DNA from 3 places in the Enterobacter sp. QK-SA4 genome. Region 2 is predicted to be linked to each of the others. Evidence: predicted binding sites of a transcription regulator. Region 2 holds the regulator's gene; each other region holds the start of a gene.
What was found. Region 2 encodes PhoB, which activates phosphate uptake and scavenging genes when phosphate is short. Its sites were predicted from a motif close to CTGTCATAAAACTGNCNNAT; they were not measured.
Positions count from the first base shown of each region.

Region 1: the regulator PhoB is predicted to act here: its motif matches at 6,871-6,890, upstream of uvrB (excinuclease ABC subunit UvrB).
Region 3: the regulator PhoB is predicted to act here: its motif matches at 5,358-5,377, upstream of glpT (glycerol-3-phosphate transporter).

Region 1 is NZ_JBXFXH010000007.1:3,354,051-3,364,763, reverse strand. Features, by position in the region: gene hutH (histidine ammonia-lyase) at 1-57, shown strand, start outside; gene AC1VYI_RS17860 (kinase inhibitor) at 156-632, opposite strand; gene bioA (adenosylmethionine--8-amino-7-oxononanoate transaminase) at 681-1,970, opposite strand; gene bioB (biotin synthase BioB) at 2,057-3,097, shown strand; gene bioF (8-amino-7-oxononanoate synthase) at 3,094-4,251, shown strand; gene bioC (malonyl-ACP O-methyltransferase BioC) at 4,235-4,990, shown strand; gene bioD (dethiobiotin synthase) at 4,983-5,684, shown strand; gene AC1VYI_RS17830 (ABC transporter ATP-binding protein) at 5,647-6,369, opposite strand; gene uvrB (excinuclease ABC subunit UvrB) at 7,122-9,137, shown strand; gene yvcK (uridine diphosphate-N-acetylglucosamine-binding protein YvcK) at 9,605-10,513, opposite strand.
Region 2 is NZ_JBXFXH010000007.1:3,738,329-3,749,041, reverse strand. Features, by position in the region: gene sbcC (exonuclease subunit SbcC) at 1-2,674, opposite strand, end outside; gene sbcD (exonuclease subunit SbcD) at 2,671-3,876, opposite strand; gene phoB (phosphate response regulator transcription factor PhoB) at 4,064-4,753, shown strand; gene phoR (phosphate regulon sensor histidine kinase PhoR) at 4,775-6,070, shown strand; gene brnQ (branched-chain amino acid transporter carrier protein BrnQ) at 6,480-7,799, shown strand; gene proY (proline-specific permease ProY) at 7,881-9,254, shown strand; gene malZ (maltodextrin glucosidase) at 9,416-10,713, shown strand, end outside.
Region 3 is NZ_JBXFXH010000007.1:1,487,055-1,497,767, reverse strand. Features, by position in the region: gene nrdA (class 1a ribonucleoside-diphosphate reductase subunit alpha) at 1-1,287, shown strand, start outside; gene nrdB (class Ia ribonucleoside-diphosphate reductase subunit beta) at 1,337-2,467, shown strand; gene yfaE (class I ribonucleotide reductase maintenance protein YfaE) at 2,467-2,721, shown strand; gene glpQ (glycerophosphodiester phosphodiesterase) at 2,827-3,885, opposite strand; gene glpT (glycerol-3-phosphate transporter) at 3,897-5,249, opposite strand; gene glpA (anaerobic glycerol-3-phosphate dehydrogenase subunit A) at 5,502-7,130, shown strand; gene glpB (glycerol-3-phosphate dehydrogenase subunit GlpB) at 7,120-8,337, shown strand; gene glpC (anaerobic glycerol-3-phosphate dehydrogenase subunit GlpC) at 8,334-9,524, shown strand; gene AC1VYI_RS08725 (nicotinamide mononucleotide deamidase-related protein YfaY) at 9,558-10,713, opposite strand, start outside.

The sequences.
Region 1 (10,713 bases), 380 kb from region 2:
GCGATGCAGCTTCTGGAAGAGGGAAGCCTTGTAGGACTGTTACCTTCGGTGCTGTGATTTTTTGCCCTCACCCTCTCCCACAGGGAGAGGGAATTGCCCGGTTTTCACCCTCTCCCTGTGGGAGAGGGCCGGGGTGAGGGCATCAGCCCGCACTATTATGAATACATCGCCGTAATCGACGCGCTGCCCAGCGAATGGAAATGCACGTTAAACCCTACCATCGCGCCGCTCGCCCCTTCATCGACCTCAATCTTCTCCACATCCAGCGCGTGCACCGTGAAGATATAGCGGTGGGTTTCCCCTTTTGGCGGCGCCGCGCCGCCGTAGCCCGCTTTACCAAAATCGGTGCGCGTCTGAATGGCGCCTTCAGGCAGGGCAACCAGGTCTGAACCGGAACCCTGCGGCAGGACGCGCGTGTCGGCAGGCAGGTTCGCCACAATCCAGTGCCACCAGCCGGAGCCGGTCGGCGCATCCGGGTCGTAGCAGGTCACGACAAAGCTTTTTGTTCCGGCCGGAACCTCATCCCACGCCAGGTGCGGGGAGATGTTGTCTCCCTGATACCCCATGCCGTTGAATACGTGGCGTTCCGGTAGTTTTTCACCGTCGCGCAGATCTTTACTGATGATTTTCATACGGTTTACCCTCGTTGATCGCTCGTTCAGCAAGTGTAATGCATAGGGTTACATCGTGAAATGCGCGGGAATGTTAACGGCTGTTACAACCGCGTCGGTTAATTTACGCAGCTGCTCTGGCGTAATGCTGTACGGCGGCATCAGGTAGATAAGCTTGCCGAAAGGCCGCACCCAGACGCCCTGCTCAACGAAGAAGCGCTGCAGCGCCGCCATATTCACCGGATGGGTGGTTTCAATCACGCCGATGGCGCCCAGCACGCGCACGTCTGCCACGAAATTTGCGCCAGAGGCGGCGCTCAGCTCCTCTTTCAGCTGCGCCTCAATCGCCGCCACCTGCGTCTGCCACTCGCCGCTCTCCAGAATGGCGAGGCTTTCGCTTGCGACGGCGCAGGCCAGCGGGTTGCCCATAAACGTCGGGCCGTGCATAAAGCAGCCGGCCTCGCCGTCGCTGATGGTGTCGGCCACCTGGCGGGTCGTGAGCGTGGCGGAGAGCGTCATGGTGCCGCCGGTCAGCGCCTTGCCCAGACACAGTATATCCGGCGCAATGCCCGCATGTTCGCAGGCAAACAGCCTGCCGGTGCGGCCAAAGCCGGTGGCGATCTCATCGGCAATCAGCAGAATGCCCTCGCGGTCGCACATCTTGCGAATACGCCTCAGCCATTCCGGATGGTACATCCGCATTCCGCCTGCGCCCTGCACAATCGGCTCCAGGATCACGGCGGCGATTTCATGGCGATGCGCCGCCATCAGCCGCGCGAAGCCGACCATGTCCATCTCGTTCCACTCGCCGTCGAAACGGCTCTGCGGGGCAGGGGCAAACAGGTTTTCCGGCAGATAGCCTTTCCACAGGCTGTGCATCGAGTTGTCCGGATCGCACACCGACATCGCCCCGAAGGTATCCCCGTGATAGCCGTTGCGGAAGGTGAGGAAGCGCTGGCGCGTTTCACCCTTCGCGTGCCAGTACTGCAGCGCCATTTTCATCGCCACTTCCACCGCCACGGAGCCGGAATCGGCCAGGAACACGCACTCCAGCGATTCAGGCGTCATCGCCACCAGGCGACGGCATAAATCCACCGCGGGCTGATGGGTGATTCCGCCAAACATCACATGCGACATCTGGTCAATCTGCGCCTTCATCGCCGCATTCAGGCGCGGGTGGTTGTACCCGTGAATGGCCGCCCACCACGAAGACATCCCGTCAACGAGCTGTTCGCCGCTGGCGAGGTGCAGCTCGCAGCCGTGGGCCGAGGCCACCGGATAAACGGGAAGAGGGCGGGTAGTGGAAGTGTAAGGGTGCCAGATATGCTGCTTGTCGAAGGCGAGATCGTCCTGGGTCATAATCGACTTGTAAACCATTTTGAAAAGTTTTAGGTTTACGAGTATAAACCGAACCGAAAATTAACAAAACCCTTTGGAGAAGCCCGATGGCTCACCACGCACGCTGGACGATGTCGCAAGTCACTGAATTATTCAACAAACCTTTCCTTGAGCTGATGTTCGAAGCCCAACAGGTGCATCGTCAGCACTTCGATCCGCGCCATGTTCAGGTCAGCACGCTGCTGTCGATCAAAACCGGTGCCTGTCCTGAAGACTGCAAATATTGCCCGCAGAGCGCGCGCTACAAAACCGGTCTCGAATCCGAACGGCTGATGGAAGTGGAGCAGGTGCTCGACTCCGCTCGCAAGGCGAAAAACGCCGGCTCGACCCGCTTCTGCATGGGCGCGGCGTGGAAGAACCCGCACGACCGCGACATGCCGTATCTGGAGCAGATGGTGAAGGGCGTGAAGGAGATGGGCCTCGAAGCCTGTATGACGCTCGGCACATTAAACGAGGAGCAGGCGCAGCGCCTCTCCGCCGCAGGGCTGGACTACTACAACCACAACCTCGACACCTCGCCGGAGTTTTACGGCAACATCATCACCACGCGGACCTATCAGGAGCGTCTGGACACGCTGGATAAAGTGCGTGACGCGGGGATCAAGGTCTGCTCGGGCGGTATTGTCGGCTTAGGCGAAACGGTGAAAGACCGCGCGGGCCTGCTGCTGCAGTTGGCAAACCTGCCGACCCCGCCGGAAAGCGTGCCGATCAACATGCTGGTGAAGGTTAAGGGAACGCCGCTGGCGGATAACGACGACGTGGATGCGTTTGATTTTATTCGCACCATCGCGGTGGCGCGCATCATGATGCCGACCTCTTTCGTGCGCCTCTCTGCCGGTCGCGAGCAGATGAACGAGCAGACCCAGGCGATGTGCTTTATGGCCGGAGCCAACTCCATCTTCTACGGCTGCAAGCTGCTGACCACGCCGAACCCGGAAGAGGACAAAGACGTTCAGCTGTTCCGCAAGCTGGGGCTTAACCCGCATCAGACCGAGGTGCTGACGGGCGATAACGAGCAACAGCAGCAGCTGGAGCAGCAGATTTTCAACGCCGACACCGACCAGTTCTACAACGCGGCAGCCGTATGACCTGGCAGGCACGCATTAATACCGCGCTGGAGGAACGCCGGGCGGCAGAGGCGTTTCGCATTCGCAGGGTGGTGGAAAACGGCGCGGGCCGTTTTCTTACCCGCGAGGGGCGGCAGTTTTGTAATTTCTCCAGCAACGACTATCTCGGGCTGAGCCAGCATCCTGCCATCATCCGCGCCTGGCAGCAGGGTGCGGAGCGGTTTGGCGTGGGCAGCGGCGGCTCGGGACACGTCAGCGGCTACACCACGGCGCATCAGGCGCTGGAAGAGGCGCTTGCCGACTGGCTCGGCTACCCGCGCGCGCTGCTGTTCATCTCCGGCTTTGCCGCCAACCAGGCGGTCATTACCGCCCTGATGGGAAAAGAGGACCGGATTGTCGCCGACCGCCTGAGCCACGCCTCGCTGCTGGAGGCGGCAAATTTAAGCCCGGCGCAGCTGCGCCGCTTTGCCCATAACGATGCGGGGCAGCTCGCCGCGCTGCTGGATAAACCCTGCGACGGACAGCAGCTGGCGGTCACCGAAGGGGTGTTCAGCATGGACGGCGACAGCGCGCCGCTTGCCGCGCTGCACGAGGCCGCAAAGCGGCAAAACGCCTGGCTGCTGGTTGACGATGCCCACGGCATTGGCGTAATGGGTGGCGAAGGTCGCGGCAGCGCGCATCAGCAAAACGTAAAGCCGGAGCTGCTGATCGTCACCTTCGGCAAAGGCTTTGGCGTCAGCGGCGCCGCCGTGCTGTGCAGCGAGTCCGTCGCCGACTATCTGCTGCAGTTTGCCCGACACCTGATCTACAGCACCAGCATGCCCCCGGCACAGGCAGTGGCGCTGTCTGCGTCGCTGGCGGTGATCCGCAGCGCGGAAGGGGATGAACGTCGTCAGCGGCTGGCAGAGCATATCTCCCGCTTCCGCAAGGGGCTAGCGGCGCTGCCCTTCCACAGCCCCGATTCGCAGAGCGCCATCCAGCCGGTGATTGTCGGCGAAAACGGCCGCGCGCTGGCGCTGGCACAGGCGCTGCGCGAGCGCGGCATGTGGGTTACAGCCATTCGCCCGCCAACGGTCCCGCCGGGCACCGCGCGGCTGCGTTTAACCCTGACGGCGGCGCATGAGGCTCGGGATATCCAGACGCTGCTGGAGGCGCTCCATGACGCCGGTGAATAAACAGGCCGTCGCGGCGGCATTTGGTCGGGCCGCGCAGAGCTATTCGCAGCACGATGAGCTGCAGCGTTTGAGCGCGCAGGGGCTTCTGGCCGCGCTTGGCGAGAACCGTTTTCCGCAGGTGCTGGACGCCGGATGTGGTCCCGGCAGCAACAGCAGCTACTGGCGCGGGACGGGAAGCCAGGTGACGGCTATCGACCTCTCGGACCAGATGCTCGACGAGGCGCGTCAGAGGCAGGCAGCGGATCGCTATCTGCTGGCGGATATCGAGGCGATCCCGCTGGCGGATGCGCAGTTCGATCTGGTCTGGAGTCATCTGGCGGTCCAGTGGTGCAGCAGCCTGCCGCAGGCCTTACGCGAGCTTTATCGCGTTGCGCGACCGGGCGGGAAGGTGGCCTTTACCACACTGCTGGAAAGCTCGCTGCCGGAGCTAAATCAGGCGTGGAAAGCGGTGGATGAGCAGCCGCACGTTAACCGCTTTTTATCGCATGAGCAGGTGACGCAGGCGCTGGCAGGCTGGCGCTACCGCAGCACGGTGCAGACCATCACCCTCAATTTTGGCGATGCGTTCAGCGCCATGCGTTCGCTGAAGGGCATCGGCGCCACGCACCTGCACGCCGGACGGGAGAAAAAACCGCTCACCCGGGGCCAGCTGCAGCGTCTGGAGCTGGCCTGGCCTCAGCAGCGGGGACATTTCCCGCTCTCTTATCAACTTTTTCATGGGATTATCGAACGTGAGTGAACGTTATTTTGTCACCGGAACGGATACGGAAGTGGGAAAAACGGTGGCCAGCTCGGCGCTGCTGCAGGCGGCGCGAAAGCTTGGGAAAAACACCGCCGGATATAAGCCGGTTGCTTCCGGCAGCGAGATGACGGCGGAAGGGTTACGCAATACCGACGCGCTGGCGCTCCAGCGTAACAGCACGCGTGAGCTTGCCTATTCAGCGGTGAATCCGTACACCTTTGCCGAGCCGACCTCGCCGCACATCATCAGCGCTGACGAAGGTCGTCCGATTGATTTCACCGTGCTGTCAGCCGGGTTACGGACGCTGGAAAGCCAGGCCGACTGGGTGCTGGTGGAAGGCGCAGGCGGCTGGTTTACGCCGCTTTCGGACACGCAGACGTTTGCTGACTGGGTGCAGGCCGAGCAGCTTCCCGTCATTCTGGTCGTCGGCGTCAGGCTGGGCTGCATCAATCACGCCATGTTGACCGCGCAGGCCGTACAGCAGGCCGGGCTGACGCTGGCGGGCTGGATAGCCAACGACGTGGTTGCGCCGGGGAAACGACACCAGGAGTATCTGGCGACGCTCAGGCGCGTACTTCCCGCCCCGTGCCTCGGGGAAATTCCCTGGCTTGCTGACGGCGTGGAAAATACCGACACCGGGCGTTATCTCGATCTCAGCGTCTTGCTTTCCGCGACATCCAGTGCGCGATAAGCTCGTCATCCAGCTCGTTAACGTGGCCCTGCGCCACGTTACGCCCGCGATAGAGCATGCAGAAGCGGTCCGCAACCCGGCGGATAAACGACAGTTGCTGCTCCGCTAATAGCACCGTCATACCTAACTCCCGGTTTAAGCGCACCAGCAGCTGCCCCAGCTTCTGGGCGAAGCTGTGTCCTGCGCCGTGCAGGGGCTCATCGAGGATCAGCAGGTGCGGACGGTTCACCAGCGCATTAGCCAGCGCCAGCTGGTACTGGTCGTCCGGAGAGAGCGTGTTGGCGCGGGCCTGACGCAATGCGTAGAGCGCCGGAAACAGGTCGTAAACGTCACTTTTCGCCTCCGGGTTGGGTTTCCCCATCGCCCGCATGGCGATATGCAGATTCTCCTCAATCGTTAACTGGGAGAAGATCCGCCTGTCCTGCGGGACATAGCCTATCCCCGGTCCTGAGCGCTGTTCTGGCGGCAGGTTAAGCAAGTCGCGCGGCGGCGCGCCCGCCTCGTGCCAGATGATGCTGCCGCTTTCAACGGGCACTCTCCCGGCGATGCAATTCATGAGGGTGGTTTTCCCCATCCCCGGCAGGCCAACGACGCCTGTACACATCCCTTGCGGAAAATCCAAATTCACGTTCCATAGCGTATGTTGGCTTCCGTAAAACTGATTCACAGCACGCAGACTCAACATCTTTTTCTCCTTAAAAATGTGTGTAGGTGAGGCTCGGGTTTGAATCTGCAAAACCCCTGCCAGAAACCGAAAAGTGTTCAAAAAAACGGCTTTTTTAGGAATAAGTCACCAGAGAGGGGCTGAGATAAAAGGGAATTGCACATCGACGGTGCTGGAGGTGGTGAGTTGTGGTGCAGAACCCGAAATGATGAAAATGTGAGCAAGATCCCATCGGTTGGTTATGAATGACGCAACTGTTAATCATCAAAAAATAGCTATAAAATTTTTTTACTGCGGTCTCGTGGGAAAAACCGGGAATTTGCCGAGCGCCAGTCTGCATGGGCTGGAAGCAGTTATCCACTATTCCTGTGGATAACCATGTGCATTAGAGTTAGAAAACACGCGATAAGCGAGAGAAGACGCGGCTTACGCCCAAATTGGCGCGAAACGCGGCTTTAGAAAATATCGTTTATTATTTAATTGCTTAGATAAAAGCAATTCCCGTCATGAAAGTGTCACCCGTTGCCACAAAACTATCATTACCTGGCTTGACAAATGTTAAAAAAGAAAAAGTTCTGGGGATAACCTGACCTGACTGGTGTTTTATATTGTCACAGTCCAAATTTTGGCCGCTATCGCGCTAATCATTCAGGCGCTATGCTAAATATCCTGACATGCTACTGGTTTTTCATCCAGTGTTTTTTACTGGCATTCCTGGCAACAACGAGTAAAATTACTCACCTGCCGCTTATAACGTCATCAGGTTGTCGCCCATGAGTAAACCGTTCAAATTGAATTCTGCTTTCCGTCCATCTGGCGATCAGCCTGAGGCGATCCGTCGTCTGGAAGAGGGGCTGGAAGACGGGCTGGCGCACCAGACGCTGCTGGGGGTAACCGGCTCGGGTAAAACGTTCACCATCGCCAACGTGATTGCGGATCTCCAGCGCCCAACGATGGTGCTGGCACCCAACAAAACCCTGGCCGCGCAGCTTTACGGCGAGATGAAAGAGTTCTTCCCGGAAAACGCGGTGGAGTATTTCGTCTCCTACTACGATTACTACCAGCCTGAAGCCTACGTACCGAGCTCTGACACCTTCATCGAGAAGGATGCCTCGGTGAACGAACACATCGAACAGATGCGTCTGTCGGCCACGAAGGCGCTTCTGGAGCGTCGCGATGTGGTCGTCGTCGCGTCGGTTTCCGCGATCTACGGTCTGGGCGATCCGGATCTCTATCTCAAGATGATGCTGCACCTGACGCAGGGGATGATCATCGACCAGCGCGCCATCGTTCGTCGTCTGGCGGAGCTGCAGTATGCCCGTAACGATCAGGCGTTCCAGCGCGGCACCTTCCGCGTACGCGGTGAGGTGATCGACATCTTCCCGGCGGAATCGGACGATATGGCGCTGCGCGTCGAGCTGTTTGACGAAGAGGTTGAACGCCTGTCGCTCTTCGACCCGCTGACCGGACACATTGAATCAGTGATCCAGCGCTTCACCATCTACCCGAAAACGCACTACGTGACGCCGCGCGAGCGTATCGTGCAGGCGATGGAAGAGATCAAAGTGGAGCTGGCCGAGCGCCGTAAGGTGCTGCTGGCGAACAATAAGCTGCTGGAAGAGCAGCGCCTGAGCCAGCGTACCCAGTTTGACCTTGAGATGATGAACGAGCTGGGCTATTGCTCCGGCATTGAAAACTACTCGCGCTTCCTCTCCGGGCGCGGGCCGGGCGAGCCGCCGCCGACGCTGTTTGACTACCTTCCGGCAGACGGTTTGCTGGTGATCGACGAATCCCACGTCACGATCCCGCAGATCGGCGGGATGTACCGCGGTGATCGGGCGCGTAAAGAGACGCTGGTAGAGTACGGGTTCCGCCTGCCGTCAGCGCTGGATAACCGTCCGATGAAGTTTGAAGAATTTGAGGCATTAGCGCCGCAAACCATTTACGTCTCGGCCACGCCGGGCAACTACGAGCTGGAGAAATCCGGTGAAGACGTTGTCGATCAGGTTGTGCGTCCGACCGGATTGCTCGACCCGATTATTGAAGTTCGTCCAGTGGCTACGCAGGTGGACGATCTGCTCTCAGAGATCCGCGCCCGTTCCGCCATCAACGAGCGCGTGCTGGTGACCACGCTCACCAAGCGTATGGCGGAAGACCTCACCGAGTATCTCGAAGAGCACGGCGAGAAGGTGCGCTATCTGCATTCGGATATCGACACCGTGGAGCGCATGGAGATTATCCGCGATCTGCGTCTGGGCGAGTTTGACGTGCTGGTGGGGATCAACCTGCTGCGAGAAGGTCTGGACATGCCGGAAGTCTCGCTGGTGGCGATTCTGGATGCGGACAAAGAGGGTTTCCTGCGTTCTGAACGCTCCCTGATCCAGACCATCGGCCGTGCCGCGCGTAACGTCAACGGGAAAGCGATTCTGTACGGTGACAAAATCACCCCGTCGATGGCGAAAGCGATTGGCGAAACGGAGCGCCGCCGCGAGAAACAGCAGCGCTACAACGAAGAGCACGGCATTACCCCGCAGGGGCTGAACAAGAAGGTGGTGGATATTCTGGCGCTGGGTCAGAACATTGCCAAAACCAAAGCGAAAGGTCGCGGCAAGGCGCGTTCAGTGGTGGAAGAGGATACCGTCGTGCTGACGCCGAAAGCGCTGCAGCAGAAAATCCACGAGCTGGAAGGGCAGATGATGCAGCACGCGCAGAACCTGGAGTTCGAAGAAGCGGCGCAGATCCGCGACCAGCTTCATCAGCTGCGGGATCTTTTCATCGCGGCATCGTGAGTAAAGCGTTGTTTTCTCCCTCTCCCCGTGGGAGAGGGATCCCCAGTAATTTTTGAACAGAAGCAATAACGTTGTTTCAGAGCGATTGAAGGCTATCAGCGATGCTCTGGTCCGGCTGTAAATCGCTGAGGTGTTTCCTGCAGGCCGGGGCGAGGCGCAGGGATGCGCCGAGAGGGCGGGCTTTACAGGGACGTTACCTCCGCCCTTACCCGATAAGCCGAAAGGAATAAGCCGAGGGCACCGCGAAGCGGCGATTTACCGCCGGGAGCCCGGGTCGCCAGGGTGGTGGCGATTGAGCCACCCTGGCACGTTCACAGGCCATGTCGTTACAGAGTAGCAAGGAACATAAAGTGAACGGAATGACCACCAGAGTCGTATGTTCCCCTTCACCTCAGCCCTCTCCCTCAAGGGAGGGGGGGCGTCCGTGCGGGCATTATTATGAGGGCATCAGGCCGCACAAAACGAACCTAACCCAGCGCCTGAATCGCCTTCTCCAGCGCCTCGCGCAGCAGGTGACGGTCATGGCGATATTTAATATCACTCGCTTCCAGTGGCTCCTGCACGACCACGCGGTCGCCAATACCCGACACATCCACCTTCGGTCCGACCACGACGCCGTCGATAATTTTTTTACCGACGTACTGCTCCATTAATTCAAGCTTATCTGCCAGCGACAGGCTCGCCGCCGCCGGACTCAGTTCACGTCCCAGGTTACCGATGTAAACCATCGGGGCAGGGGTGCGGCGCAGCGCCTGCGCCAGCTCTTTCACCAGCAGAATGGGCATCAGGCTGGTATAAAAACTGCCCGGACCGATCAGGATAAGATCCGCTTCTCCGATGGCCTCCACCGCTTCTCGCGTGGCGGGCACGCTCGGATAGGTCATTAACTCCGTGGGCGGCAGGATGAGCTGGTCAATATTCACCTCGCCGTAAACTTCATGCCCTTCGGCGTCGATGGCCATCAAGTCTACCGGTTGTTCTGACATGGGGATCAGGAATGCGTCAACTTTCAGCAGATTACGGATTAAGTTGATGGCTTCCAGAGGCCGTACGCTCAGGTGATCCAATGCCTTTAACATCAGATTTCCAAGGTTATGCCCGGAAAGTTCGCCATTACCGCCAAAACGGTACTCAAACATCGCCGATGCGACGCTCGGCTCGGTAATTAACTGGTTCAGGCAGTTGCGCATATCTCCCCAGGCAATGCCGCCTTCGGCACGACGAATGCGCCCGGTTGAGCCGCCGTTATCGGTGGTGGTCACTATCCCTGTCAGCCTTGAGCCGAGTGACGACAAAGAGGACATAACCCGGCCCAAGCCGTGTCCTCCGCCAAGAGCGACCACTCGGTCAAGATCCGCAAAAGTGCGATTGCGCATACGTATTCCTTATCACGTTCGATCGCGTAACAGTAACCTAACTACCCCTAAAAGACGATGCCTCACCCGATGCAAAATGACGTATATCAATGTGAAAATGCGGTTTTTAGGTATTCTGTAGCGAAAATGCAGGATTGATTCGCTATATACGTAACTATATAGCGAAAGGCGATAATGGCGCCGTGAGAATTTACGCGCTA
Region 2 (10,713 bases):
TACGGAACTTGTCGCCGGTGCTGGAGCCGATCAGTGCGTTCAGGTACCCCCAGTCATCCGCCTGGCGCGCGGCCTCTTCAATTTGCTGCATCAACGCCAGCTGGTGCTGCCGGTTATCGCTGTCCTGCTTAAGCTGCTGACGGATCTCGCCCTGATGCGTGGTGTTCTCGCGCAGCTGTTGCGCCAGCTGCTGCAGCTGGATTTGCAGCGTGGATAGATCGGCGTCGAGCCCTTGCGGCCTCTGCGCCAGATGAGACTGCAGCTGTTGGTTCGCTTGCCCGCACAGCGCCGCGGCCTGCTGTATCTGGTTTTCCAGCGACTGCTTTCGCTGTTCGAGGTGGCGAATGGCATCGTCATCCAGCAGGGCGGCAAGAAACGCGTCCCGATCGGCAAAGCAGCTCGCGGAGAGCGCCGCGGTGAACTGCGTCTGCGACTGCTGCAGGCGCTCTCGCTCCAGCGCTTCCTGCTGCTGTTGCGCCCTCAGCTGGCTTTGCAGCGACACGCATTCGTCGTGGATGGCGCGCCAGTTATCAGGAATAACCGGTTCGGCGTCTTCGCTGTTCGTTGCCGGAAGCGCGTCGAGCAGTGGCTTCAGGGCGTTTATACGTTCCTGAAGCACGCCGTGCTGCGTTTGTTTCTCCTGCCACTGCGCGAATTCAGCTTCACGGGCCTGAAGCCAGGCGGCTTCCTGACTCTCTTCAGGTGCGTTAAGTGAGAGCGCGAGCAGGGCATGCTCCAGCGCCTGCCGCGTGGCCGCCAGCTGCTGCTGATACTGCCGCTCCTGCGTTTCCTGTTCGCTCAGTTGGTTCTGCAGGGTGAGACGCTGACTGAGCTGATAAAGCTGGCGCTCGTAATGTTCCTGTTCGTTCAACCATGGCGCGATATCGTCCTGAATATTCAAGGTAATGTTCAGGGACGTGCAGGCCGCCACCCACTCTTTAGTGAGCGCTTGCTCTTCCTGAGAAAGCGTCTGGGCGTCGTCTGTCTCGCGCTGGATCTGCTGCGTCAGGGCATTTACCTGCCCCAGCACCAGCAGCCCTTCCTCTTTAAGGGCGGCGACCTCTTTTTCCAGGTCATCACGGCGGCGCTGGTTATCCGTCAGCTCAAGCGACTGGTATTGCGCAACGGCGGGATGCTCGCTGGAGCCGCACAGCGGACAGGGTTTGCCGGCCTCAAGCTGCGAACGATAATGTTCCAGCTTTTTGATCGTCGCTTCGGTTTCGCAGAGGGCCTTGAGGTCCAGATAGTGCTGGTGTTTCTCTTTGTACTGCTGGCGACGCAGCGTCAGCGTTTCATTGAGTTTGTTTTGTTCGGCCTGGGCCTTCAGCACGCTTTCACCGCTCTGGCGCAGGCGCTTTTGCAGCGGCTGATAGCGGGCATGCAGCGACGTCAGCCGCTGACGCAGCGTGCGTGACCGGGACTGCTGCTCCATAGCCGCGCTGACCTCATCTGCCGTCAGCGTCAGCGAATTTTCCGGCATCTCAGCCAGCCTGTTGCGTAATTCCCCCATCCGCGCAGCAAGCGAGGCTAACTGCGTTTTGTCGCGGTTAAGCTGAGAGAACTGGGCACGCCAGCCGGCAATCTCCTGCCCCAGCAGGCGATAGCGTTCGTGCTCCGCCAGCCACTGCGCCAGCGCCGTCAGTTCGGTCTGAAGCTGCTCATGATTCCGCTGGGCGGTATGACGGATCCGCGCGCGCAGCGCGGTTTTGGCTTGTAAGCGAGTATTTACTTCAATAATTCGCTGCTGGGTTTGCGCCAGGCGCGCGGTTTGCTCCTGCTGGTGCTCCCAAAGCGGTCGAAGCTGGGCGGCGGGCAGAGCAAGCTGGAGCTTTGCCAGCTCTGGCGCAGCGTTCGTCAGCGCCTGCTGCGCCTGCTGCTGCATCGCGGTGACGCGCTGCTGCTCAAGCACGAGCTCATCATGGCGCGTAAGCCACTGAAAATCTTTCTGTTGGCTTTGCTGCTGAACCAGCAGGGTTTTCTCTTCGTCAGTAAGCACCTGCAAACTTTGCTGCAACTGCTGCTGTTGCTCTTCGCTCAACAGCACGACGCCCGCCGCCTGCGCCTCGCACTTTTCAAGCACGCTGCGGGCGGCTTTGTGTTTCTCAAACACCATGGCGGAAATCTGGCCGTAGATCTCGGTGCCGGTCAGCTCCTCCAGCAGCTCGGCGCGATCGCTCGGCTTGGCATTAAGGAAGGCGGCAAACTGCCCCTGTGAGAGCAGCATGGAGCGGGTGAAGCGGCCATAGTCCAGCCCGGTGAGCGCGGCGGTTTGCTCCAGTTTATCCGTCACTTTGTCGGCCAGGATTTTGCCATCTTCGCAGCGCGCCAGCTCCACGCGCGGCGCCTGCAGGTTTCCGTCCGGCTGGTTGCGCGCGCGGTTCTGGCTCCAGAATGCGCGATAGGCGGTGCCTTTTACCTCGAACTCCACTTCCGCCAGGCACTCGGCGGTGTCGCGCGTCATCAGGTCGTTTTGCGCCTGAGAAACCTTCTGCAGGCGTGGCGTTTCGTGATAAAGCGCCAGACAGATGGCGTCAAGCAGGGTGGTTTTACCTGCCCCGGTTGCGCCGGTGATGGCAAACAGACCGTTGCTGGCAAACGGCTCCGCGGTAAAGTCAATTTTCCACTCGCCCTTGAGGGAGTTGAGATTTTTCAGACGCAGGCTCAAAATTTTCATGCGTTTTCTTCCTCATCATTGAGCGCATGCAGGGTATGGCTGAACAGTTCGCTGAGTCTTGCGCGCTTCGCGTCGTCAATTTCCTCCTGCGAGAGCCTGCGTTCAAACACCTCTTCAACCCGCAGTTCACTGAGCGTTTCGCGTTGAGCGCTTAACAGAATTTTCTCTCGCTGCTCGCGGCTGCGGCGTACCAGTAAGACTTCGACGGGTAAATCTTCCGTCAGCGCCTGAATTTTTCGCTGCATATCGTGCAGGTAGTCGTCGGTGGTGATTTCGATATCCAGCCAGATGGGCGGGTTAAGCGCTGTTCCGCGCCACTGCTCAAGCTGGGCGGTAATGGCGTCAAGATCGCCCTTCAGCACCGCCAGAGGCTGGGTGACGGGCACCTCCAGCGTCTCGACGGCGTGAAGTTTTCCTTCGGAGAAGCTCACCAGATGGACGGATTTGGCCTTGCCCGTTTCGTCAAAGCTGAGCGAAATTGGCGAGCCGCAGTAGCGGATGTGCTCGCTGCCGCCGACGATCTGAGCCCGGTGTATGTGCCCGAGCGCAATGTAGTCGGCTGGCGGGAAGTTCTGCGCCGGAAAGGCATCCAGCGTGCCGATATAGATGTCACGTACCGCGTCACTTTTACTGGCCCCGACGGTGGTGAGATGCCCCGTCGCAATCACCGGAATCGGCTGGTCGCCGCGCAGGGCGCAGGCATCGGCGTGCTGCTGGTGATAATAGTCGGTGATGGCCTGTAATAGATGCTGCTGCTTTTCCGCACCCGACAGCCCCGCCTGGCTTTGCACGATGTCGCGCGGCCGTAAAAAGGGAATGGGGCACAGCACCGCCCCCGGCGTGCCGTCGCGTTTTTTCAGGATCTGCGGGGCGTGCCCGGCGCTGGCGACGACGGTGGTATTGAGAAATGCCAGGATGTCGCGGGATTCATTGAGCGTCGCGACGGAATCATGGTTGCCGGCGACAATCACCAGATGACAGCCGGTTTGCTGCAAATTCACCACGAAGCGGTTGTACAGTTCACGCGCATAACTGGGGGGTGAGCCGGTATCAAAGATGTCACCCGCCACAATAATCGCGTCCACCTCGTGCGTCCGGGCCGTTTCCAGCAGCCAGTTCAGGAAGGCTTCATGTTCAGCCGCACGGCTTTTGCTGTAAAAATTTTGACCCAGATGCCAGTCCGAGGTGTGAAGTATGCGCATAGCTGATCCGTGGCAAAAAAGAGAAAGCAGGATTATAAACGTTCAGAGACGGGAAAATAACCGCTGTAATAAAACAACGGTTTGCCCCTTATCGTGGTACTGTTTTTCATAAATCTGTCATAAATCTGACGCATAATGGCGCCGAATTACAAACTTGTAACTTAAATAAGATAAGACAGGGCAAAGTATGGCGAGACGTATTCTGGTCGTAGAAGATGAAGCTCCAATTCGTGAAATGGTGTGCTTCGTGCTCGAGCAAAACGGCTTCCAGCCGGTTGAAGCGGAAGATTATGACAGCGCAGTGAACCAGCTGAATGAACCCTGGCCCGATCTGATTCTGCTGGACTGGATGTTGCCCGGCGGCTCCGGACTGCAGTTTATCAAACACCTGAAGCGTGAAGCGCTGACCCGCGACATCCCGGTTGTGATGCTCACGGCGCGCGGAGAAGAAGAGGATCGCGTGCGCGGTCTGGAGACCGGCGCGGACGATTACATTACAAAACCGTTCTCCCCAAAAGAGCTGGTTGCCCGCATTAAAGCCGTGATGCGCCGTATTTCGCCGATGGCGGTGGAAGAGGTGATTGAGATGCAGGGGCTGAGCCTTGACCCCACCTCACACCGCGTCATGACCGGTGAAAATCCTCTCGACATGGGGCCTACCGAATTTAAACTCCTGCACTTCTTTATGACCCACCCGGAACGCGTTTACAGCCGCGAGCAGTTGCTGAATAACGTCTGGGGAACTAACGTGTATGTCGAAGACCGGACGGTTGACGTACATATTCGCCGCCTGCGAAAAGCACTGGAACTGAGCGGCCACGATCGCATGGTGCAGACGGTCCGCGGCACGGGTTATCGTTTTTCTACCCGTTTCTGAACAATGACAGGAGTGTGACGCGTGCTGGAACGTCTGTCATGGAAAAGGCTCGTCTTTGAACTGATCTTATGCTGTATTCCGGCCTTCCTTCTGGGGGCCTTTCTTGGACACCTGCCGTGGTTTCTGCTGGCGTCGGTCACCGGGCTGCTGATCTGGCATTTCTGGAACCTGCTGCGCCTCTCCTGGTGGCTGTGGGTTGACCGAAGTATGACGCCGCCGCCGGGAAGCGGCAGCTGGGAGCCGCTGCTGTACGGTCTGCATCAGATGCAGATGCGTAATAAAAAGCGTCGCCGCGAGCTGGGAAGCCTGATTAAGCGTTTTCGCAGCGGTGCAGAGTCGCTGCCGGATGCCGTTATTCTGACGACCGAAGAAGGGACGATCTTCTGGTGTAACGGCCTTGCGCAACAGCTGCTGGGCCTGCGCTGGCCCGACGACAATGGCCAGAATATCCTCAACCTTCTACGCTATCCCGAATTTACGCTGTATCTGAAAAAGCGTGATTTTACCCGCCCGCACAATCTGAAGCTCAATAATGGTCGCCATCTGGAAATCCGCGTGATGCCCTACAGCGATAAGCAGTGGCTGATGGTGGCGCGCGATGTCACCCAGATGCACCAGCTGGAAGGGGCGCGTCGCAACTTCTTCGCCAACGTCAGTCACGAACTGCGTACCCCGCTGACCGTGCTTCAGGGATACCTGGAGATGATGCAGGAGCAAACGCTGGAAGGCGCGCCGCGTGAAAAAGCGCTGCACACCATGCGCGAGCAAACGCACCGGATGGAAGGGCTGGTGAAGCAGCTGCTGACGCTCTCGAAGATTGAAGCGGCGCCAACGCTCGCGCTAAATGACACCATTGATGTGCCGATGATGCTGCGGGTCGTTGAGCGTGAAGCGCAGACGCTAAGCCACAAAAAGCATCACCTGGCCTTTGAGGTCGACAATACGCTGAAGGTGCTGGGCAGCGAAGATGAACTGCGTAGCGCCATTTCCAACCTGGTGTATAACGCGGTGAATCATACGCCGGAGGGGACGAATATCGTGGTGCGCTGGCATCATGCCCCAACGGGGGCTGAGTTTAGCGTGGAAGACAACGGGCCGGGAATTGCGCCTGAGCATATTCCGCGCCTGACCGAGCGCTTTTACCGTGTGGATAAAGCGCGATCCCGGCAGACTGGCGGAAGCGGTCTGGGGCTGGCAATTGTGAAACACGCGGTGAATCACCATGAAAGCCGTCTCGATATTCAGAGTACGCTGGGTAAAGGAACCCGCTTCAGTTTCGTTATTCCGGAACGATTAATTGCCAAAAAGATCGCCTGACGGCAGGCGTGTCATTTTACCTTTCCACGGGTCAGCGTCTGCTGGCCCGTTTGCTTTGCAGTCAAGCGAAACGCGGATGAATTTTATACGGCTGACTGTTTTTTGTTCGCATGATTAGCCATGGGTTTTTCTTATAAATAGCGTATTGTTCTGAGGTGTATTTTCATGATGGCATATTGTTCTGGTTTTGCGATCCCACCTTGCCTTTAAACGTTATAAGCGTTTAAATTGCGCCCCAGATACTGTCAGACCGACTGTATTTGCGTGGTAAATCGAAAAACTATTCTTCTCCACGCCAGGACGGGAGCATTTCCCGCTGAAATTGAGCAAATTTTCGGCTGTATCGTCCCGTCAGGGAAATCGAAAATCTCAATGTTTTCAACACCACATCCACAGGCAGTAAGGTTTTATGACCCATCACTTAAAATCGCGTGACATCATCGCGCTGGGCTTTATGACATTTGCGCTGTTCGTTGGCGCAGGCAACATCATTTTCCCTCCAATGGTTGGCTTACAGGCGGGTGAACACGTCTGGACCGCCGCGTTTGGTTTCCTGATTACTGCCGTGGGTCTGCCGGTTCTGACCGTCGTTGCGCTGGCGAAAGTCGGCGGCGGTGTGGATAGCCTCAGCACCCCGATTGGCAAAGTGGCGGGCGTTCTGCTGGCAACCGTCTGCTATCTCGCCGTTGGCCCGCTGTTTGCGACCCCGCGTACGGCAACCGTTTCCTTCGAAGTGGGTATTGCTCCCCTGACCGGTGACGGCGCGATGCCGCTGTTTATCTACAGCCTGATCTACTTCGCGATCGTGATTCTGGTTTCCCTCTATCCGGGAAAACTGCTGGATACCGTGGGTAACTTCCTGGCTCCGCTGAAAATTGTGGCGCTGATTGTTCTGGCGGTAGCGGCCATCGTCTGGCCAGCGGGCCCGATTAGCGACGCGATGGACGCCTATAAAAACGCCGCGTTCTCTAACGGCTTTGTGAACGGCTACCTGACGATGGATACGCTGGGCGCCATGGTGTTTGGTATCGTTATTGTTAACGCCGCGCGTTCCCGCGGTGTGACCGAAGCGCGTCTGCTGACCCGCTATACCATCTGGGCCGGTCTGATGGCTGGCGTAGGGCTGACGCTGCTCTATCTGGCGCTGTTCCGTCTGGGCTCCGACAGCGCCATGCTGGTTGAGCAGAACGCCAACGGTGCGGCTATCCTGCACGCCTACGTTCAGCACACCTTTGGCGGTGCGGGCAGTATGCTGCTGGCAGCGCTGATTTTCCTGGCGTGTCTGGTGACGGCGGTTGGCCTGACCTGCGCCTGCGCAGAGTTCTTTGCACAGTATCTGCCGCTCTCTTACCGCACCCTGGTGTTTATCCTCGGCATCTTCTCTATGGCGGTGTCCAACCTCGGTCTGAGCCACCTGATTCAGGTCTCGATTCCGGTGCTGACGGCGATTTATCCGCCGTGTATCGTGCTGGTCGTGCTGAGCTTTACTCGCCCGTGGTGGAACAACTCTTCACGAATTATTGCGCCAGCCATGTTTATCAGCCTGATTTTTGGTATCCTTGACGGGATTAAAGCATCAGCTTTCGCGCACATACTGCCGGCATGGACACAGCGTCTGCCGCTGTCCGAGCAGGGGCTGGCCTGGCTGATGCCTACCGTTGTTGCACTGGTTCTGGCGATTATCTGGGACCGTGCTGCAGGGCGTCAGGTCGCATCGAACGCTCATTAATCAACGGCAACAAACTGTTTAACCACGGGGCTTAAGGCCCCGTGGTTTTTTGTTTTTTTCGTGTTGAATGGCAAGATTTAAATGGAAAGCACTAACAAACTTAAACGTGGATTGAGCACGCGCCACATCCGCTTTATGGCGCTGGGCTCTGCTATCGGCACCGGTCTTTTTTATGGCTCGGCAGATGCCATCAAAATGGCCGGTCCCAGCGTTCTGCTGGCGTACATTATCGGCGGCGTGGCGGCGTATATCATCATGCGCGCCCTCGGCGAAATGTCGGTTCACAACCCCTCCGCCAGCTCATTCTCCCGCTACGCGCAGGAAAACCTCGGCCCGCTGGCCGGGTTTATCACCGGCTGGACCTACTGCTTCGAAATCCTGATTGTGGCGATTGCCGACGTGACGGCATTTGGCATCTACATGGGCGTCTGGTTCCCGGCGGTACCGCACTGGATTTGGGTGCTGAGCGTGGTGCTGATCATTTGCGCCGTCAACCTGATGAGCGTGAAGGTGTTCGGCGAGCTGGAGTTCTGGTTCTCCTTCTTCAAGGTCGCCACCATCATCATCATGATTGTGGCCGGTTTTGGGATTATCATCTGGGGGATTGGCAACGGCGGGCAGCCGACCGGGATCCACAACCTCTGGAGCAACGGTGGCTTCTTCAGCAACGGCTGGCTCGGGATGGTGATGTCGCTGCAGATGGTGATGTTCGCCTACGGCGGTATCGAGATTATCGGTATCACCGCCGGGGAAGCGAAAGACCCGGAGAAATCCATTCCGCGTGCGATCAACTCGGTGCCGATGCGTATTCTGGTGTTTTATGTGGGTACGCTGTTCGTGATCATGTCCATCTACCCGTGGAACCAGGTAGGCACCAACGGTAGCCCGTTTGTCCTGACCTTCCAGCATATGGGCATTGCGTTTGCGGCCAGCATTCTCAACTTTGTGGTGCTGACCGCGTCGCTTTCGGCGATCAACAGCGACGTCTTTGGCGTGGGCCGTATGCTGCACGGCATGGCGGAGCAGGGCAGTGCGCCGAAGGTGTTCGCCAAAACCTCACGCCGCGGCACGCCGTGGGTGACCGTCGTGGTGATGACCGTGGCGCTGCTGTTCTCGGTTTACCTGAACTACATCATGCCGGAGAACGTCTTCCTGGTGATTGCGTCCCTGGCAACCTTCGCGACGGTGTGGGTGTGGATCATGATCCTGCTGTCGCAGATTGCCTTCCGCCGTCGCCTGTCACCGGATGAGGCGAAAGCGCTGAAGTTCAAAGTACCGGGCGGCGTTGCGACCACCGTCGTCGGGCTGATTTTCCTGGTGTTTATCATTGGCCTGATTGGCTACCATCCGGACACCCGCATTTCGCTCTACGTGGGCTGCGCGTGGATCGTGCTGCTGCTGGTGGGCTGGGTGTTTAAATGCCGCCGCGACCGTCAGTTGGCGGAAGCGCAGTAAGGTAAAAATGCCGGGTGGCGCTGCGCTTACCCGGCCTACACTCCCTTTTACCCCCAAAAAACTCCTCCCCCGTCCTCCTCCCCCAATAAATCCCATCATGGTGAGCTATCCTTAACCACCCTGTGGCAAGGTGACGTCAATTTCATCAAAGGGGATTCGTGATGTTAAACGCCTGGCACCTTCCGGTTGCCCCATTTGTTAAGCAAAACAAAGACAACCTGGTGATTACGCTCTGGCTGGCGGGTGAAAATCAGCCTGAACGCGTGACGCTCCGCGCCGAAATCGATAACGAAGAGACCGGGCTGAAAATGCACAAGCTGCGCAGCCAGCCGCAGCCGGGGATCACCGCCTGGCGTGCGAATATCGACCTGCGTAGCGGACAGCCGCGTCGCCGCTACAGCTTCAAGCTTTTGTGGAACAACCGTCAGCTGTGGTTTACCCCGCAGGGGTTTAGCCGTTTCCCGCCCGCACGGCTGGAGCAGTTTGCTGTGGATTACCCGGATAACGGCCCGCAGTGGGTTAACGATCAGGTCTTTTACCAGATTTTCCCGGACCGTTTTGCGCGCAGCGAAAAGCGCACTGCCGACCAGAATAAGGTCTACTACCACCATGCCGCGGGCCATGACATTATCCTAAAAGCGTGGGATGAGCCGCTGACCGCGCAGGCGGGCGGATCGACCTTCTACGGGGGCGATCTCGACGGCATCAGCGAAAAGCTGCCGTACCTGAAAAAGCTCGGCGTGACGGCGCTGTATCTCAACCCGGTGTTTAAAGCCCCGAGCGTGCACAAATACGATACCGAAGATTATCGCCACGTTGACGCGCAGTTTGGCGGTGACGAGGCGCTGCTGCGCCTGCGTAAGAACACCCAAAACGAAGGCATGCGCCTGATTCTGGACGGCGTGTTCAACCACAGCGGAGATTCGCACGCCTGGTTTGACCGTCATAACCAGTCGATGGGCGGGGCATGTCATAACCCGGAGTCGCCGCAGCGCGACTGGTACAGCTTTAACGAGGAGGGCCGCGCGCTGGACTGGCTGGGTTACGCCAGCCTGCCGAAGCTGGATTTCCAGTCGCCAACGCTCGTGAATGAAATCTACGGCGGTGAAGACAGCATCGTCCGTCACTGGCTGAAGGCGCCGTGGAATATGGACGGCTGGCGTCTGGACGTAGTGCATATGCTCGGCGAAGCGGGCGGGGCGCGGAATAACCTTCAGCACGTCGCCGGGATTACGCGCTCGGCAAAAGCGGCCCAGCCAGAGGCGTTCGTCTTTGGCGAGCACTTTGGCGACGCGCGCCAGTGGCTGCAGAACGATGCGGAAGATGCGGCGATGAACTATCGCGGCTTTACCTTCCCGCTGTGGGGATTCCTCGCTAACACCGACATCTCCTACGATCCGAATCATATCGACGCTGAAACCTGCATGGCGTGGATGGAGAACTATCGCGCCGGTCTGTC
Region 3 (10,713 bases), 2.3 Mb from region 2:
GACTACGGCGTGCAGATCAACAAGCTGATGTACACCCGTCTGCTGAAAGGCGAAGACATTACGCTGTTCAGCCCGTCCGACGTTCCGGGCCTGTATGACGCGTTCTTTGCCGATCAGGACGAGTTCGAGCGTCTGTACACCAAATACGAAAAAGACGACAGCATCCGTAAGCAGCGCGTGAAGGCGGTAGACCTGTTCTCTCTGATGATGCAGGAACGCGCCTCTACCGGCCGTATTTACATCCAGAACGTGGACCACTGCAACACCCACAGCCCGTTTGATCCAGTAGTTGCGCCAGTGCGCCAGTCTAACCTGTGCCTGGAGATCGCCCTGCCGACCAAACCGCTGGAAGACGTGAACGACGAAAACGGCGAAATCGCGCTGTGTACGCTGTCCGCGTTCAACCTGGGCGCGATTAAGAGCCTGGACGAGCTGGAAGAGCTGGCCGTGCTGGCGGTTCGCGCGCTCGACGCCCTGCTGGACTACCAGGATTACCCGATCCCGGCCGCTAAACGCGGTGCGATGGGCCGCCGTACCCTGGGTATCGGCGTGATCAACTTCGCCTACTGGCTGGCGAAAAACGGCAAGCGTTACTCCGACGGCAGCGCTAACAATCTGACGCACCAGACGTTCGAAGCGATTCAGTACTACCTGATGAAAGCCTCTAACGAGCTGGCGAAAGAGCAAGGCGCGTGCCCGTGGTTCAACGAAACCACCTACGCGAAAGGCATTCTGCCAATCGACACCTACAAGAAAGACCTGGATGCGATCGTCAGCGAGCCGCTGCATCTCGATTGGGAAGGCCTGCGCGAGTCCATCAAGACCCACGGCTTGCGTAACTCTACGCTCTCTGCCCTGATGCCGTCCGAGACCTCTTCGCAGATCTCTAACGCCACCAACGGTATTGAACCGCCGCGCGGCCACGTCAGCATCAAAGCGTCGAAAGACGGCGTGCTGCGTCAGGTGGTACCGGACTACGAAACGCTGGGCAACAACTACGAGCTGCTGTGGGAAATGCCAAACAACGACGGCTACCTGCAGCTGGTGGGTATCATGCAGAAGTTTATCGACCAGTCGATCTCTGCCAATACCAACTATGACCCGACGCGCTTCCCGTCCGGCAAGGTACCGATGCAGCAATTGCTGAAAGACCTGCTCACCGCCTACAAATTTGGCGTGAAAACCCTGTACTATCACAACACCCGTGACGGTGCGGAAGACGCGCAGGACGACATGGTACCGTCAATTCAGGACGATGGCTGCGAAAGCGGCGCATGTAAGATCTAATGAAGGGCGGGGATATCCCCGCCTTTATTTCGTAAGACAGGACACACTCATGGCATATACCACCTTTTCACAGACGAAAAACGACCAGCTCAAAGAGCCGATGTTCTTCGGCCAGCCGGTCAACGTGGCACGCTACGATCAGCAAAAATATGACATCTTCGAAAAGCTGATTGAAAAGCAACTCTCCTTCTTCTGGCGCCCGGAAGAAGTGGACGTCTCCCGCGACCGTATTGACTACCAGTCGCTGCCGGATCACGAAAAACATATCTTCATCAGCAACCTGAAGTACCAGACGCTGCTGGACTCCATTCAGGGTCGTAGCCCGAACGTGGCGCTGCTGCCGCTGATCTCCATTCCGGAGCTGGAAACCTGGGTGGAAACCTGGGCGTTCTCCGAGACTATCCACTCCCGCTCTTACACCCACATCATCCGCAACATCGTGAACGATCCGGCGGTGGTGTTTGACGATATCGTCACCAACGAGCAGATCCAGAAGCGCGCGGAAGGCATTGCCCATTACTACGACGAGCTGATCGAGATGACCAGCTACTGGCATCTGCTGGGCGAAGGTACGCACAACGTGAACGGTAAAACCATCACCGTGAACCTGCGCGCGCTGAAAAAACAGCTTTACCTGTGCCTGATGAGCGTCAACGCGCTGGAAGCGATCCGCTTCTACGTGAGCTTCGCCTGCTCCTTCGCCTTTGCCGAGCGCAAGCTGATGGAAGGCAACGCCAAAATCATCCGTCTGATCGCCCGCGATGAAGCCCTGCACCTGACCGGTACCCAGCACATGCTGAACCTGCTGCGCAGCGGTACGGACGATCCGGAGATGGCGGAAATCGCCGAAGAGTGCAAGCAGGAGTGCTACGACCTGTTCGTGCTGGCGGCTCAGCAGGAGAAAGAGTGGGCCGACTACCTGTTCCGCGACGGCTCCATGATTGGCCTGAATAAAGACATCCTGTGCCAGTACGTTGAGTACATCACCAACATCCGCATGCAGGCCGTCGGTCTTGACCTGCCATTCCAGACGCGCTCTAACCCGATTCCGTGGATCAACACCTGGCTGGTGTCCGATAACGTGCAGGTTGCGCCGCAGGAAGTGGAAGTCAGCTCTTATCTGGTCGGTCAGATTGATTCTGAAGTCAACACCGACGACCTGAGCAACTTCCAGCTCTGATGTCACGCGTCACGTTAAGTCTTTCCGGCACTGAGGTGCTGTGTCGGGAGGAGCACCCTTCTCTGCTGGTGGCGCTTGAGGCGCATCAGGTAGAAGTAGAGTACCAGTGTCGTTCCGGCTACTGCGGCTCCTGCCGCTGCCGCCTGGTCGCCGGCCAGGTGGACTGGCTGACCGAGCCGCTGGCCTTTATCAACGAAGGGGAAATTTTGCCCTGCTGCTGCCGGGCAAAAGGCGATATAGAGATCGAGATGTGATGTTGTCCTTATCCCCTCTCCCGGTGGGAGAGGGTTAGGGTGAGGGCATCAGGCCGCAGAGCCAGATTGTCGGGTGGCGGCTTCGCCTTACCCGACCTGCCAAACCTACTTCCGGTGAATGAATTCGACCGCTTTATCCGGGAAATCCGTAAACAGTCCGTCCACGCCCGCCTGGTTATACAACACCTCATAAAGCTGATTCACGTCCGTGGCATACGGCGGCAGCTGGTCTGCACGCACGGTATACGGATGTACCTGCATCCTGCTGGCGTGCGCCTCTTTCACCATCGCCGTCAGCTTCACGTGGCCCGGCGCTGAGCCTTCCGCCACCAGCATGTGGTAATCCGGCCCGATGCCGTCGGCGTACTGCGCAATCTGCTTCATCGCGCCCGGCTTAAACATCCAGTCGTAGTTATAGTTCACCCACTTGCCGTCCGGCTGCTTCTCCTGGGTTTCATTCCAGTCGGTATAGGCAATCAGCTGCACCAGATTGAGGTTCATCCCCATCTTCGGCTCCAGCTCGGTTTTGATGCGCTTCAGCTCGGCGGCGTCAAAGCACTGCAGGTAGACTTTGTCCTTCTTGCTGGTGTAGCCGTACTGTTTCAGCACCTCCAGCGTCTTCGCGGCAATGTCTTTGCCTTCCTGATGGTGGAACCACGGCGCTTTGATCTCCGGGTAGATGCCGATATTTTTACCGGTTGAGTGGTTCAGCCCCTGAACAAACTCAATCTCTTCCTGGAAGGTATGGATCCGGAAGTCAGATTTGCCCATCGGGAAACGTCCCGGATAGACCTGCACCCTCTTGCCGTTTTCGATCTCGAAGCCTTCGGTAAACTTCAGGGAACGGATCTCCGCCAGGGTGAAATCAATGGCATAGTAGCGGCCATCTTTTCGCGCGCGGTCCGGGAAACGCTCCGCCACGTCCGTCACGCGGTCCAGGTAGTGGTCATGCAGTACGACCAGCTGGTCGTCCTTGGTCATCACCAGATCCTGCTCCAGATAATCCGCGCCCTGGGCATAGGCCATCGCTTTCGCCGGGAGCGTATGCTCCGGCAGATAGCCGCTGGCGCCGCGGTGGGCGATAACGATTTTATCCGCCGCCAGCGCGGAGCCTGTCATCAGGCCCGCCAGCAGCAGGCCGGTTGTTACGTAAGATAATTTCATCGCAATGCTCCTTATTGACGACGCGCCAGCACTTCCGCGTGGTGACGTTTCTCACCGATCATGACCACAATGAGCAGCAGTACCGCCAGCACGCTGCCGCCGATCATCACCATAAAGCCGCCGTCCCAGCCGAAGAAGTCAACGGTGTAGCCCACAATGGCGCTCGCCGCGACCGAACCGCCGAGGTAGCCGAACAGGCCGGTAAAGCCTGCCGCCGTGCCCGCCGCTTTTTTCGGCGCCAGCTCCAGCGCGTGCAGGCCGATCAGCATTACCGGACCATAAATCAGGAAGCCGATAACGATCATGCAGGCCATGTCTACTGATGGGTTGCCCGGCGGGTTGAGCCAGTAAACGACGGTCGCGATGGTGACCAGGGTCATAAAGAACACGCCCGTCGCCCCGCGGTTGCCTTTAAACACTTTGTCCGACATCCAGCCGCAAAGCAGCGTGCCCGGGATCCCGGCATATTCATACAGGAAATAGGCCCAGGAAGACTTATCCAGCGCGAAGTGCTTAACCTCTTTCAGGTAGGTTGGCGACCAGTCGAGGATGCCGTAGCGCAGCAGGTAAACGAACACGTTTGCCACCGCGATGTACCACAGCAGCTTGTTCGGCAGCACGTACTTCATGAAGATCTGTTTGGCGGTCAGCTCTTCTTCGTGCTCCTTGCTGTAATCATCTGGATAATCGTTTTTGTACTCTTCAATCGGCGGCAGGCCGCAGGACTGCGGCGTATCGCGCATCAGGGCGAAGGCAATAATCGCCACCAGAATGGCGCCAAAGGCAGGCATATAGAGCGCCGCGTGCCAGTCGTTGAACCAGGCCATCCCCAGCAGGAACAGCAGCGGCGGAATACCGCCGCCCACGTTATGCGCGCAGTTCCACACCGACACGATGCCGCCGCGTTCCTTCTGCGACCACCAGTGCACCATGGTACGTCCGCACGGCGGCCACCCCATCCCCTGGAACCAGCCGCAGAGGAACAGCAGCACGAACATAATCGCAATACTGGACGTCGCCCACGGCACAAAGCCCATGAACAGCATGACCGCGGCCGCCAGGATCAGGCCGGCGGGCAGGAACACGCGCGGATTCGAGCGATCCGACACGGAACCCATGATGAATTTGGAAAAACCGTAGGCGATTGAGATCCCCGACAGCGCGAAACCCAGATCGCCGCGGGAGAAGCCCTGCTCCACCAGATACGGCATGGCGAGCGCGAAGTTTTTACGTACAAGGTAGTACGCCGCGTACCCGAAGAAAATTCCCAGGAAAATTTGCCAGCGCAGACGGCGGTATAGCGGATCAATTTCTGCCTCTGGCAGACGCGCCCTGTGCGGCGCAGGTTTGAAGATACTGAGCATAACAGCCTCCGTGGCCTTGAATTGAATGGGCAGGTGGCTCGCACCTGAATTCCAGAGGCGGGGATGTTAAGAAATCACGGTGATTGTTACTGTGAATCAACGCACAGATTGTTACAGAAATATGTCAGAATGCGCAAAAAAGCGCATGAAATCACGTTTCACTTTCGAATTTCGCGCGTTTATGTTCGAAATCAAACAAACCACACTATTGATATGGCTAAATGATAAAAAAACGAACATAGAGGGTAAACAATGACCATTCACGATCCTCGCCACAGCGATGTGATAATCATTGGCGGTGGCGCAACCGGCGCCGGGATCGCACGCGACTGCGCCCTTCGCGGCTTGAGCGTCACGCTGCTGGAGCGCCACGATATCGCCACGGGCGCAACCGGGCGTAACCACGGCCTGCTGCACAGCGGCGCGCGGTATGCGGTCACCGACGGTGAATCCGCACGCGAATGTATTGCTGAAAACCAGATCCTCAAGCGTATCGCCCGCCACTGCATTGAGCCAACCAACGGCCTCTTTATTACTCTTCCCGAAGATGATCTCGCCTTTCAGGACACCTTTATTACCGCCTGCACTGCGGCGGGCATTCAGGCTGAGGCCATGGACCCGGCGCTGGCGCGGCGACTGGAACCGTCGGTTAACCCGGCGCTTATCGGCGCGGTGAAAGTGCCTGACGGCACCGTTGACCCCTTCCGCCTGACGGCCGCCAATATGCTGGACGCCCGCGAGCATGGCGCGCGCATCCTGACCGGGCACGAAGTGACCGGGCTTATCCGCGAGGGGAATCGTATCTGCGGCGTGCGGATCCTTGATACGCAGTACAACGAACACAGCGAGCTGTATGCCGCCGTGGTGGTCAACGCGGCGGGGATCTGGGGGCAGCGCATCGCGGAATACGCGGACCTGTCGGTGCGCATGTTCCCGGCGAAAGGCTCGCTGCTGATCCTCGACCACCGCATTAATAACCACGTGATTAACCGCTGCCGCAAGCCGTCCGATGCCGATATCCTGGTGCCGGGCGACACCATTTCGTTAATCGGTACCACCTCAACCCACGTGGATTACAGCGAGATTGACTACAACCGCGTGACCGCCGAAGAGGTCGACGTCCTGCTGCGCGAAGGGGAAAAACTGGCCCCGGTGATGGCGCAGACGCGTATTCTGCGCGCCTACGCGGGCGTGCGTCCGCTGGTTGCCAGCGACAACGACCCGAGCGGACGTAACGTCAGCCGGGGAATCGTGCTGCTCGATCACGCCGAGCGCGACGGCATGGACGGGTTTATCACCATCACCGGCGGCAAGCTGATGACCTACCGCCTGATGGCCGAGTGGGCGACCGATGCCGTCTGCCGCAAGCTGGGGAATACCGAAACATGCGTGACGGCAGACCAGCCGCTGCCCGGCTCGCGTCAGTCCACCGAAAAAACGCTGCAAAAAATCATCTCCCTGCCCGCGCCGCTGCGCGGATCCGCGATTTACCGCCACGGCGACAGAACGCCGCAGTGGCTCGGTGAAGGACGCCTGAGCCGCAGCCTGGTATGCGAGTGCGAAGCCGTCACCGCCGGTGAGGTGCAGTACGCGGTGGAGAGCCTGACGGTCACAAGCCTGCTCGATCTTCGTCGCCGCACCCGCGTGGGAATGGGTACCTGTCAGGGCGAACTGTGCGCCTGTCGTGCCGCCGGGCTGCTGCAGCGTTTTCATACCACCACCGCCACCCAGTCGCTCGATCAGCTCAGCGCGTTTTTAAACGAGCGCTGGAAAGGCATTCAGCCTGTCGCCTGGGGCGATGCCCTGCGCGAAAGCGAATTTACCCGCTGGGTCTACCAGGGGCTTTGCGGTCTTGAGAAGGAGCGACGCGATGAAATTTGATACCGTAATCGTCGGCGGCGGGCTGGCAGGCCTGCTCTGCGGCATCAAGCTCTCGAAGCAGGGTCTTCGCTGCGCCATTATCACCCGGGGCCAGAGCGCCCTGCACTTCTCGTCGGGCTCTCTGGATCTGGTGGACGAAGCGTACCGCGACAAGCTGCCGCCGGAGCACCCGTATCACCTGATTGGCGCCCAGCATATTGACCGCTTTGCGCTGGAGACCGAAGCGCTACTGGCGGACTGCGGCGCGCGTCTGAAGGGAAGCGCCCGGCTCAATCATCAGCGCGTCACCCCGCTCGGCACCCTGCGCTCTGCCTGGCTCAGCCCGGAAGAAGTGCCCGTTGCTCCCTTCAATGCCGCACGCGTCCGGGTCGTGGGCATTAGCGGCTTTCTGGATTTTCAGCCCCATCTCGCGGCCGCGTCGCTCTGTCGTCAGGGCGTCAATGCCGAAACGGCAGAGATAGAGCTTCCTGAGCTTGATGTCCTGCGCGACAACCCGAGCGAGTTTCGCGCGGTGAATATCGCCCGTTTTCTGGATAACGAGGACAAATGGCCGCTGCTGTATGACGCGCTCAGACCGCTCAGCGATAGCTGTGATGCCCTGCTGATGCCCGCCTGCTTCGGTTTACGCGACAACCGGCTCTGGCGCTGGCTCTCGGATCGTCTGCCCTGCACGCTCGGCCTGCTGCCAACCCTTCCCCCTTCCGTACCCGGCATTCGCCTGCATACCCAGCTCCAGCGCCAGTTTGTCGCGCAGGGCGGCGTGTGGATAGCGGGTGATGAGGTGAAAAAAATCACCCTGACCGACGGCGCGGTGAGCGAAATCTGGACGCGCAACCACGACGATATTCCGCTTCGTGCCCGCTATACGGTGCTGGCAAGCGGCAGCTTCTTCAGCAACGGGCTGCTGAGCAGCCGGGAGGGCATCCGGGAAGCCATCATGGGGCTGGATGTTCGTCAGCGAGCCTCCCGCGCGGACTGGTATCAGAGCGATTTCTTCTCGCCGCAGCCCTGGCAGCAGTTTGGCGTGATCGTCGATAACCAGTTACATCCGCAACTTTCCGGTAAGCCCGTCAGTAATCTCTTTGCCATCGGCTCGCTGCTGGGCGGGTACGATCCCATTGCCCAGGGATGCGGTGGCGGAGTCTGCGCCGTCACGGCGCTGTATGTGGCAGAGCAGATTAGCCAGCGCACGGAGGCTGAACAATGAACGACACCCGTTTTGAAAGCTGCATTAAATGCACGCTGTGTACCACCGTCTGCCCGGTGAGCGGGGTCAACCCACGCTATCCCGGGCCAAAGCAGGCCGGGCCGGACGGCGAGCGTCTGCGCCTGAAGGACGGCAAGCTGTACGACGAGGCGCTGAAATACTGCATCAACTGCAAACGCTGCGAAGTCGCCTGCCCGTCGGATGTGAAAATCGGCGATATCATCCAGCGCGCCCGGGCGCGCTACAGCACGCAAAAGCCGACGCTGCGTGACGCTATTCTGAGCCACACCGATCTGATGGGCAGCGTCTCGACGCCGTTTGCCCCGCTGGTGAATGCCGCGACCTCTCTCAAACCGGTGCGCCAGCTGCTGGATGCCACGCTGAAGATAGACCATCACCGCAGCCTGCCGAAATATTCTCACGGCACCTTCCGCCGCTGGTACAAATCCGTTGCGGCGGAACAGGCGCAGTACGCCGATCAGGTGGCCTTCTTCCACGGCTGCTATGTGAACTACAACCACCCGCAGTTGGGTAAAGATCTGCTGAAGGTACTGAACGCCATGGGAACGGGCGTTCAGCTACTGAACAAAGAGAAGTGCTGCGGCGTGCCGCTGATTGCTAACGGGTTTACCGATAAAGCGCGCAGTCAGGCTCGAAGCAATGTCACCTCCCTGCGTGAAGCCATCGTCGACAAAGGCATACCGGTGCTGGCGACCTCGTCCACCTGTACCTTCACCCTGCGCGATGAGTACCCGCATCTGCTGGACGTGGATAACACCGGCCTGCGAGAGCACATCGAGCTGGCAACACGCTTCCTGTGGCGCAAGCTGGACAGCGGGCAGACGTTGCCGCTGGGGAAAGTACCCCTGAAAGTGGTGTATCACACGCCGTGTCATATGGAGAAAATGGGCTGGTCGCTCTATACGCTGGAGCTGCTGCGGTTAATTCCGGGCCTGGAGCTGACGGTGCTGGATTCGCGCTGCTGCGGGATTGCGGGAACCTACGGCTTTAAGCGTGAAAACTATGAAACGTCGCAGGCGATCGGCGCCCCGCTGTTCCGTCAGATTGAGGAGAGCGGCGCGGATATCGTGGTGACGGACTGCGAAACCTGCAAGTGGCAGATTGAGATGTCCACCAGCAAGCGCTGCGAGCATCCAATCTCCCTGCTGGCGAAGGCGCTGGGCTAAACAGTGCCGGGGCGAAACGCCCCGGCACAGGTTTTACTCAATGAACAGCGACTCGACAACGTTAATCCAGCCGTGCTCGCTGGCAACCTCTTTGCCATTCAGCCAGCGGCGCAGCATGTTCAGCGCCATCATGGCGCAAACCTCCTGACGCACCGCCAGGCTGTGGCGGGTGATGCTCATTTTTACCCGCAGGGCCCAGGTGCCTTCCGGCGTCGCCAGCGCGAAGTTAAGGTATTCCTCGTCCAGCCCCCCGACGAACAGCGCCAGACCGGCAAAATGCTTCACCCTTCTCTCGGAAGCCCAGCGGGCGGTTTGCGCCAGGGTCTCCTGCTGGAAAGGCACCACTTCGCTGGCCAGCAGCGGCGCGTTGACGCGCGACAGCTGCAGCGCCAGCAGGCCACCGGTGAACTGCTCGCTTAAGGTCACGCTCAGCTGACGCGACTGCAGATGCGTCGCAATCTGCGCGGGCAGCCCTTCCGTCCCTTCAAAGATCAGGCTTTCGCCAGCCACGCGCTGCACCTCGGGCCACAGGGCCAGCATCGCCTCTTTCTGCTCGGCCGGGCCTGTCAGCTTGAGTTCAATGATCGGCATGGAGGAGCGGTAGCCCATGGAGACGCCCGGCGGCAGCGGGAGAGGGTCAAGGCTCTGGGCCAGATCGCTTTCCGAGCGGCCAAAGGTGGTCAGACGCAGGCACAGCGGCGGTTCAGGCAGGGTAAAACGATCGCGAAGGCGCGGCAGGATCTGCTGCTCGACCATCACTTTAAATTCTGAGGGCACGCCCGGCGTAAAGAACATCAGGCAGCGGTTCAGCTGCATGGCAAACCCGCACGCGGTACCCACCGGGTTATCGACCAGCTCGGCGCTGGCGGGAATTTCAGCCTGTTTGCGGTTGCTGGGGGCCATGACGCGGCCACGTTCGGAGAAAAAGCGCTCCATCTGCGAAAGCCACGCCTCGTGCAGCACCAGCCCTTCGCCTTTTGCGGTCGCGGCGGCCAGCGCGCTGAGATCGTCACCGGTGGGGCCGAGTCCGCCATTCACAATCAGCACGTCGCAGTGTTCGCTGCGCTCGCGCAGAATAGCGACCAGCGACTCAAGATTGTCGCCCACCGTATTGCGGCGCGTTAACGGTAATCCTTGCTCAAAGAAAAGATCGGCAAGCCAGGCAGCATTGGTATCAATAATTTGTCCA